DNA from 4 places in the Streptomyces sp. NPDC017246 genome. Region 2 is predicted to be linked to each of the others. Evidence: riboswitches for the same ligand, from Rfam matches in the RefSeq annotation. Region 2 holds a riboswitch; each other region holds the start of a gene.

Evidence for each region. Region 2 has a riboswitch for cobalamin ahead of ACH4MY_RS33465 (energy-coupling factor ABC transporter permease). Riboswitches for the same ligand answer to the same signal wherever they lie in the genome.
Region 1: linked by a shared signal. The riboswitch ahead of cobN (cobaltochelatase subunit CobN) and the one ahead of ACH4MY_RS33465 (energy-coupling factor ABC transporter permease) in region 2 are both predicted to bind cobalamin.
Region 3: linked by a shared signal. The riboswitch ahead of ACH4MY_RS34085 (ribonucleoside-diphosphate reductase subunit alpha) and the one ahead of ACH4MY_RS33465 (energy-coupling factor ABC transporter permease) in region 2 are both predicted to bind cobalamin.
Region 4: linked by a shared signal. The riboswitch ahead of metE (5-methyltetrahydropteroyltriglutamate--homocysteine S-methyltransferase) and the one ahead of ACH4MY_RS33465 (energy-coupling factor ABC transporter permease) in region 2 are both predicted to bind cobalamin.

Annotation. Positions count from the first base shown of each region.
Region 1 is NZ_JBIRMW010000002.1:472,340-474,530, forward strand. It holds gene ACH4MY_RS06885 (cobalamin biosynthesis protein CobG) at 1-1,060, opposite strand, end outside; cobalamin riboswitch at 1,139-1,287, shown strand; gene cobN (cobaltochelatase subunit CobN) at 1,328-2,191, shown strand, end outside.
Region 2 is NZ_JBIRMW010000020.1:3,068-5,258, forward strand. It holds gene dhaL (dihydroxyacetone kinase subunit DhaL) at 1-54, shown strand, start outside; gene ACH4MY_RS33460 (PTS-dependent dihydroxyacetone kinase phosphotransferase subunit DhaM) at 51-458, shown strand; cobalamin riboswitch at 524-731, shown strand; gene ACH4MY_RS33465 (energy-coupling factor ABC transporter permease) at 760-1,458, shown strand; partial or broken gene ACH4MY_RS33470 (energy-coupling factor ABC transporter substrate-binding protein) at 1,455-1,770, shown strand; gene cbiQ (cobalt ECF transporter T component CbiQ) at 2,067-2,191, shown strand, end outside.
Region 3 is NZ_JBIRMW010000021.1:4,625-6,815, forward strand. It holds gene ACH4MY_RS34080 (GNAT family N-acetyltransferase) at 113-613, shown strand; cobalamin riboswitch at 651-800, shown strand; gene ACH4MY_RS34085 (ribonucleoside-diphosphate reductase subunit alpha) at 933-2,191, shown strand, end outside.
Region 4 is NZ_JBIRMW010000001.1:944,023-946,213, forward strand. It holds gene ACH4MY_RS04300 (TetR/AcrR family transcriptional regulator) at 61-639, opposite strand; cobalamin riboswitch at 831-1,057, shown strand; gene metE (5-methyltetrahydropteroyltriglutamate--homocysteine S-methyltransferase) at 1,221-2,191, shown strand, end outside.

The DNA of each region.
Region 1 (2,191 bases), on a different contig from region 2:
CCCCTCTGCGCGCGTTGTCTCCGGGGGCGGCGTCGGCGCGGACGTCGGCGAGGGACTTGGCACAGCCGGGCCGCCCGGTGCAGGCGGTGACACCGGCCCAGGGGGAGTCGGGGCGGGTGACGAGTCCGGCCGCGTCGAGCGCGGGCAGCCGGTCGGCGCCGGCTCCGGCCACGACGACCCCGCGCCAGGGCGTGAGCCGGACCTCGTCGGCGGGGAGCAGCGCCCGGAGCTGGGCGGTGGTGAGACGGCCGAGCGGGGCGAGGACGGAGAGGGCGGCGGGCCCGAGGACGCCGGGGGAGAGGGGAGGGCCCTGGGGGAGTTCCGGTGCGGGTACGGGCACCGCCGTCACTCCCGACTCCGCCACGTCCACCGCGTACCCCTCCGGGAGTTCCCGGACCCGCCAGGCCCCGGTTCCGGCCTTCCGCGCCGTGGTCAGGAACCCGCCCGCGACCGCCAGGGCCGCGCCGGGAGCGTCGGAGCCCGCGAGCCGGACGGCCCGGCCGCCGACGTGCAGTTCGGCCTCTCCCCCGCCCACTGCGACCAAGGTCACATCCCCGCCGAGCCCGGCGACATCACCGCGTCCGTCGTCGAGGACGAAGAGGAATCGGCCGGAAAGCGCCGCCGCCCAGGGCGCGGAGCGCAGGTGGGTGTCCAGCTCGCGGGCCCACAACTGCACGTCGGCGGCGCCGAGTCCGTCGAGCCCGGAGGCCGGGGAGGCGACGATGTTGCGGACGCGTTCGTGGGTGGGGGAGGGCAGCAGGCCCGCCTCGTCGAGGAGCGCCGCCAGCTCGGCCCCGCAGCTCTCGGCGAGGCCGCGCAGCTCGGCGTTGCCGCGCGAGGTGATGCTGAGCCGTCCGTCGCCCAGGGTCTCCGCGGCGTGCGCCAGGGTCTCGACCTGACGAGACGTCAAGCGTCCTCCGGGCAGGCGGAGTCGGGCGAGGTGGCCGTCGTCGGCGGAGTGCAGGCGCAGCGCCCCGGGGCACGCGTCGCCGCGGTCCCGTATGCGAGGTTCACCCGGTTCGGGCGTCGGGGGCGGGGTGGGCGGCATGGCGGCGAGCATACCGACGGGGAACCGGCCGACCACCGGGTGTGATCCGGCCGACTCCCCGGCTCCTCCCGGCCCGCCGACCGCACGATCTACTATGCAGACGGCATGGGGTCCCAGGACCCCGGGGAGGAAGCCCGGTGAGAATCCGGCGCGGTCCCGCCACTGTGAGCCCGTACCGGACGTGCCTCGGCACGAACCGGAACGGGTGAGTCAGGAACTCCCGCCAATCCACACGACCACCCGGGGCGCGGACAACCCCGAGGAAGGCCTGCGCTCGCCATGCTTCTGCTGCTGTCGCACTCCGACACCGACCTGCTCAGCGCCCGCGCGGCCGGCGGCCCGGTGGAGTACCGCTTCGCCAACCCCGCCCGTCTCCCCCTCACCGAGCTGACCGGCCTGCTGGCCGACGCCGAGCTCGTCGTCGTCCGCCTCCTCGGCGGCCTCCGTTCCTGGGAGGAGGGCCTCGACGCGGTCCGCGCCGCCGGCAAGCCGGTGGTCGTCCTCAGCGGCGAACAGGCCCCCGACGCACAGCTGATGGAGGCGTCCACCGTCCCCGTCGGCGTCGCCACCGAGGCGCACGCCTACCTCGCGCACGGCGGCCCCGGGAACCTGGAGCAGCTCGCCCGCTTCCTCTCCGACACCGTGCTGCTCACCGGCCACGGCTTCGAGTCCCCGGCCGCCGCCCCCACCTGGGGCCCGCTGGAGCGCACCGCCCGCACGACCACCGGCCCGACCGTCGCCGTGCTCTACTACCGCGCCCACCACATGAGCGGGAACACCGGCTTCGTCGACACCCTCTGCTCGGCGATCGAGGACACCGGCGCGCAGGCGCTCCCGCTGTACGTGGCATCCCTGCGCGCCCCCGAACCGGAGCTGCTCGACCGGCTCCGTACCGCCGACGCGATCGTCACCACCGTCCTCGCCGCGGGCGGCACCAAGCCCGCGGAGGCGCAGGCCGGCGGCGACGAGGAGGCCTGGGACGCGGGTGCGCTCGCCGCGCTCGACGTGCCCATCCTCCAGGCGCTCTGCCTGACCGGCTCGCGCGCCGCCTGGGAGGAGAACGACGAGGGCCTCTCCCCGCTGGACGCCGCCAGCCAGGTCGCGGTGCCCGAGTTCGACGGCCGGCTCATCACCGTCCCGTTC
Region 2 (2,191 bases):
GCGCTGGACGAGACCGCGCTCGCCGAGAACGGGCGTACCGGGGAGGCGTCATGAGCGGGTCACCCGTCGGGATCGTGCTCGTCTCGCACAGCGCCGCCGTCGCCGCGGCCGTGGCCGAGCTGGCCCAGGGGCTCGCCGGAGGCGGCGACCTGGCGCCGATCCTCCCGGCGGGCGGAACCCCGGACGGCGGCCTGGGGACGAGTTCCGAGTTGATCTGCGAGGCGGCGAAGGGCGTCGACCGGGGCGCCGGCGTGGCGATCCTGGTCGACCTGGGCAGCGCCGTGCTCACCGTGAAGGCCTTGCTCGCCGAGGGCGACGAACTGCCCGCCGGGTCTCGCCTGGTGGACGCCCCGTTCGTCGAGGGCGCGGTCGCCGCCCTGGTCACGGCGAGCGCGGGCGGCGACCTCGACGCCGTGTCGGCGGCGGCCTCGGAGGCGTACGCCTACCGCAAGGAGTGACTGCGCGCAGTGAGCGAGAGGCCGCACCGGGTGGCGACCGTGTTGTGATCCAGCAGGTCAACGCACTAATGTCGCAGGGCCTTGGTGTACGGGAAACCGGTGAAGTACCGGTGCGGCCCTCGCCACTGTGATCGGGAGGTCCGGCTCCACCCCCGCGGGAAATACCCACGGGGAAGCCACTGGACCACGACGGGAGACCCTCGTGGTGTGGGAAGGCGGAGTCCGGGCGCATGACCGTCAGCCAGGAGACCGGCCAGGGTGCGTTGTCCATCCACGAGGTGCTGGAGAGGGTCTCCCAACCATGCATATAGCCGAGGGGTATCTGCCCCCTGTGCACGCCGCCGCCTGGGGCGTCGCGTCCGCGCCGTTCGTCGTCCACGGGGTCCGCGCGCTGACCCGCGAGGTGCGGTCGAATCCTGAGTCCACCCTGCTGCTCGGTGCCTCCGGCGCCTTCACGTTCGTCCTGTCGGCACTCAAATTGCCTTCCGTGACAGGCAGTTGCTCGCATCCGACCGGGACGGGGCTGGGCGCGATCCTGTTCCGGCCCCCCATCATGGCGGTCCTGGGCACGATCACCCTTCTCTTCCAGGCCCTGCTGCTCGCCCACGGCGGGCTGACCACGCTCGGCGCGAACGCCTTCTCGATGGCGATCGTCGGGCCCTGGGCGGGCTACGGCGCGTACCGGCTGCTCCGCCGGTTCGGTGCGCCGCTGATGGTCGCCGTCTTCTTCGGCGCCTTCGTCGCCGACCTGTCCACGTACTGCGTGACCAGCGTTCAGCTCGCTCTCGCCTTCCCGGACCCGGGGAGCGGCATTCCCGGCGCGCTCGCCAAGTTCGGCGGGATCTTCGCCGTGACGCAGATTCCGCTGGCGGTCAGCGAGGGACTGCTCACCGTGCTCGTGATGCGGCTGCTCACCCAGTCGAGCAAGGGCGAACTGACCCGGCTCGGCGTCCTCGCCGGGCGCACGACGGAGCGACGCGAGGAGGCGGCCGCGCGATGAGCCGGAACGCGAAGATCAACACCCTGTTGCTGCTCGTCGTCGCCGCGCTCGCGGTACTGCCGCTCGCGCTCGGGCTCGGGGACCACAAGGAGGAACCGTTCACCGGGTCGGACGCGGAGGCGGAGACCGCCATCACCGAGCTCCAGCCGGACTACGAACCGTGGTTCAGCCCCCTCTACGAGCCCCCGTCCGGTGAGATCGAGTCCGCGCTCTTCGCCCTCCAGGCGGCCATCGGCGCCGGGGTGCTCGCGTACTACTTCGGCCTGCGGCGCGGGCGCCGGCAGGGGGCGGCCCGGGCGGAGACGGAGAGGTCCGAGACCGCCGGATCGGAGACGGCTGAGGCGGAGACGGCTGGGGTGGAAACGGCTGGATCGGCGAGGGCTGGGGCGGAAACGGCCAGTTCGGACGTGGCCGCGTCGGAGACGGACGGGGCTGCCGGGACGGCCGCCGGGGCGAAGACCGCGGCGGTGGACAGGGGCGACGCGGGGGCCACGGCCGACGCCAGTACCGGTGCCGGGGCCGCGGCCGACGCCAGTACCGGGGCTGGGGCCGGTGCCGGATCCCCCCGGGCCGCGTCGTCCGTCGACGGCCAGGACGCGTAACCGCCGATGCTGCCGATCGACGCGGCGGCGCACAGCAGTCGCTGGCGTCGCCGCCATCCCGCCGAGAAGGCGCTGCTCGGCTTCGGTCTCACCCTGTGCGCGGTGAGCCTGCCGCCCTGGCCCGGTGCGGT
Region 3 (2,191 bases), on a different contig from region 2:
CGAAGGCCGCCCTGCCTCTTCCGGAGGCACGGCGGCCTTCGCCGTCCCCGGCGGGCGACCGGCATCCGGCACCCGTTGGAGGCCGGGGGCCGACCGGAGGCACACTGCCCTCATGGACTTCACGATCAGGGCGGTACGGCCCGAGGAGTACGAGACGCTCGGTGAGCTCACCGCGGGGACCTATCTGAACGACGGGCTGCTGAAGTACGGGGCCGAGGACTCGTATCTGAACGTGCTCCGGGACACCGCACGGCGGGCGCGCGAGAGCGAGGTGCTCGTCGCCGAGGACGGCGACGGGCGGCTCCTCGGCGGCGTGACCTTCGCCACCGGCAGCACCCCGTGGGCGGACATCGCGGTCGAGGGCGAGGCCGAGTTCCGGATGCTCGCGGTCTCCCGGGAGGCCCGCGGGCGGGGCGTCGGAGAGGCCCTCGTACGGGCCTGTATCGAGCGGGCGAGGGCCCTGCCGGGGTGCCGGCGCATCGTGCTCTCCACGGACGCCTCGATGGTCTCCGCGCACCGGATATACGACCGCCTGGGCTTCGTCCGGACCCCGGACCGGGACTGGGAGCCGATTCCCGACCACCGCCTGCGCACCTACGCCTTGGAGTTCTGAGCCGGGGGACGACACAACATGTGGGGGGTGCCGCACACGGCGCCCCCCACATGTATGCTCGTCCTCGCTGTCGACGCAGGGGAATCCGGCGCGAATCCGGAACTGTCCCGCAACGGTGTGCTTCGTACGGATACGACGAATTCGTACGACGTGAGTCCGAGGACCTGCCGACGGCGCACCCGGTCCGTCCGTTCCGGGTGCCAATGACGTCCGGGCCTCGCGGAGTGGGCCGGTGGAAGCGTCGCGTCCGGTGTTGTGGACGCCCGTCTGCCCGCCTTCCCCCGCCGCGGCCCCGCGCCGAGCGAGGGAGAGCCCCCACGTGACCATCGCGCCCGCCGATCCGGCTTCCGCCGAGGCTTCCGCGGTCGAGAGCGACGGCCCCGGGACCGTACTGCTGCGGACCCTGACCGACCTCACCGCCGATCTCCCCGACACCGACCCCGGCAAGGTCGCCGCCGCCGCGCTCCGCGGCCGCAGCGCCGTGGCGGACGAGGCGGAGCTGCGCGAACTGGCCACCGAGGCGGCCGCGGGTCTCATCGCCGACGACCCGGCGTACTCCCGGCTCGCCGCCCGGCTCCTGACGATCACCATCGCCGACGAGGCGGCCGGGCAGGGCTCGTTCTCCTTCTCCGCCTCCGTCGCCGTGGGTCACCGCGAGGGCCTGATCGCCGACCGCACCGCCGAGTTCGTGGCGCTGCACGCGGACCGGCTGGACGCGACCGTCGACGCGGCCGCCGACGACCGCTTCGGCTACTTCGGCCTGCGCACCCTCTACTCGCGCTACCTGCTGCGCCACCCGATCACCCGCAAGGTGATCGAGACCCCGCAGCACTTCATGCTCCGCGTGGCCTGCGGTCTCGCCGAGGACGACAGCGTCCGCGCGCTCGACGAGGTCGCCGCGCTGTACGGCCTGATGAGCCGGCTCGACTACCTGCCGTCCTCCCCCACGCTCTTCAACTCCGGCACCCGCCACCCGCAGATGTCCTCCTGCTACCTCCTGGACTCCCCCCAGGACGAGCTGGACTCCATCTACGACCGCTACCACCAGGTGGCGCGCCTCTCGAAGCACGCGGGCGGCATCGGCCTCTCCTACTCCCGCATCCGCGCCCGCGGTTCGCTGATCCGCGGCACCAACGGCCACTCCAACGGCATCGTGCCGTTCCTGAAGACGCTCGACGCCTCCGTCGCCGCCGTGAACCAGGGCGGCCGCCGCAAGGGTGCCGCCGCCGTCTACCTGGAGACCTGGCACGCGGACATCGAGGAGTTCCTCGAACTCCGCGACAACACGGGCGAGGACCAGCGCCGTACGCACAACCTGAACCTGGCGCACTGGATCCCCGACGAGTTCATGCGCCGCGTCAACGCCGACGCCGACTGGTCGCTCTTCTCCCCGGCGGACGTGCCCGAGCTCGTCGACCTGTACGGCGCGGAGTTCGACGCCGCCTACCACAAGGCGGAGGCCGCGGGCCTGGCCCGCAAGACGATGCCGGCCCGCGACCTGTACGGCCGGATGATGCGGACCCTGGCCCAGACCGGCAACGGCTGGATGACCTTCAAGGACGCCTCGAACCGGACGGC
Region 4 (2,191 bases), on a different contig from region 2:
CCGGACCGCCCCGCACAACGCCGCCCCGGCCGTCGCCGCCCCGCCGGGCGGTGACCGCCGTCAGCCCCGGCGCCGCGCGTCCGAGGCGTAGGTCTCCAGATACGCGGTCACGACGCGGCGGGCCTCGTCGATCGTGGCGTCGTCACCGTCCGGCGAGCGCCGGAACGCGACGTCGAAGAGCCGGTTGCCGATCTCGAAGGCGAGCTCCAGGACCAGCGGCGGTACGTCGGCGGGGACGAGGCCGCGTTCCACGAGGAGGTGCCGGAGGCGCTCGGCCTGCGCTTCGTCGAACGCGCGGACCAGCTCGACGAGCGGCTCGCCGCGCCCCTTGAACCACAGCTCGACGCAGCCGGGGTGGCGACGGAAGTAGCCGAGCAGCGGGTTGATGACGGCGTCGGCCGTGTCACTCAGCGTCTGCGGTCCCGAGGCCTCCAGCTCGGCGCCGACGAGGGCGTCGACCTCGTTCATATGGCCTTGCAGCAGCTCGGCGTCGACCTGGTGCCGGTCGGAGAAGTAGTGGTAGACGGAGGCGACGGGGATCCCGGCCCGCTCTCCGATCGCCTTGAGCGTGGCGGCCTCGTAGCCCTGCTCGACGAGCAGGACCTCCGCGGTGTCGAGGATGGCCCGTCTGCGCTCCACGCCCCGGCGCTGCACCACGGCCGGGCGAGCGGGAGTCCGGGTTGCCGGTGTTTTCTCGAACACGATTCGAAATCGTATCAGTGACATACCCGGCCTTCCTCCGCGACGAAGGTCGACAGCGGACTCGTGGAAACGGCGGGCGGCGGCCGGCGACAAGTCGATCTTCCCAGCGGCGGCCGTGACCGCTGCCGTAGCCTGGGCGTGCAGCTGGTTCGCCCCGTCCGCCAGGCGGGATGCGTCGTAAGAGGGAACCCGGTGGGAATCCGGGACTGCCCCGCAGCGGTGAGCGGGAACGACCGCCGTCATACGCACTGGATCCGGGAAGGGTCCGGGAAGCGACGGCCACTAGGTGTCCGCCGGTGGAATCCGGAGGGCGTGCCCGCGAGTCCGAAGACCTGCCCGTTGCCCGCACGCGGACGATTCCGCGCGCGGACATCCCGGTGACCTCGAGGGCGGGTCGGCGTACACACCAGTCGGACGACCGCGCCGTAGCGCGCCCGGTCGGCCGTCCGGTCGTCGCCCCTTCGCGCTCTCGTCCCGTCTCCGGGATCTCAGGGATTCATCTCGCGAAGGAGATCTCCGTGACCACGAAGTCCACGGCCCCGGCCGCACGGGCCACCGTGTACGGCCACCCCCGCCAGGGCGGTGACCGGGAGCTGAAGAAGGCGATCGAGGGCTACTGGAAGGGCCGCGTCACCGCAGGCGCCCTGCGCTCCACGGCCGCCGAACTGCGCGCCGCGAACTGGCGGCGGCTCGCCGAGGCCGGCATCCGTGAAGTGCCCACCGGCGACTTCTCGCTCTACGACCACGTCCTCGACACCACCGTCATGGTCGGCGCGATCCCCGAGCGCCACCGGGAGGCCGTCGCCGCGGATCCGCTCGACGGCTACTTCGCGATGGCGCGCGGCACTCAGGACGTGGCGCCGCTGGAGATGACGAAGTGGTTCGACACCAACTACCACTATCTGGTGGCGGAGTTGGGGCCGGACACGGTGTTCGCCGCCGATTCCTCCCAGCGGGTCGACGAGCTGCGGGAAGCCCTCGCGCTCGGCCTCGCGGCCCGGCCCGTCCTCGTCGGCCCCGTCACCTACCTGCTGTTGTCCAAGCCGGCGCCCGGAGTCGCCGCCGATTTCGATCCCCTGACGCTGCTCGACCGGCTGCTCCCGGTGTACGCGGAGGTCCTCGCCGACCTCCGTGCCGCGGGGGCCGCATGGGTCCAGCTCGACGAACCCGCCCTGGTCCAGGACCGGACCCCGGCCGAACTCGACGCCGCCGCCCGCACCTATCGCGATCTCGGCGCGCTCACCGACCGCCCGAAGCTGCTCGTCGCCTCCTACTTCGACCGGCTCGGCGACGCCCTGCCCGTCCTGGCCAAGGCACCGGTCGACGGGCTCGCCCTCGACTTCACCGGCCGGGCCGCGGCCAATCTCGACGGACTCGCCGCCGTCGGCGGCCTGCCGGGCAAGCGTCTGGTCGCCGGCGTCGTCGACGGCCGCAACATCTGGATCAACGACCTGGAGAAGTCCCTCGCCACCCTCGGCACCCTCCTCGG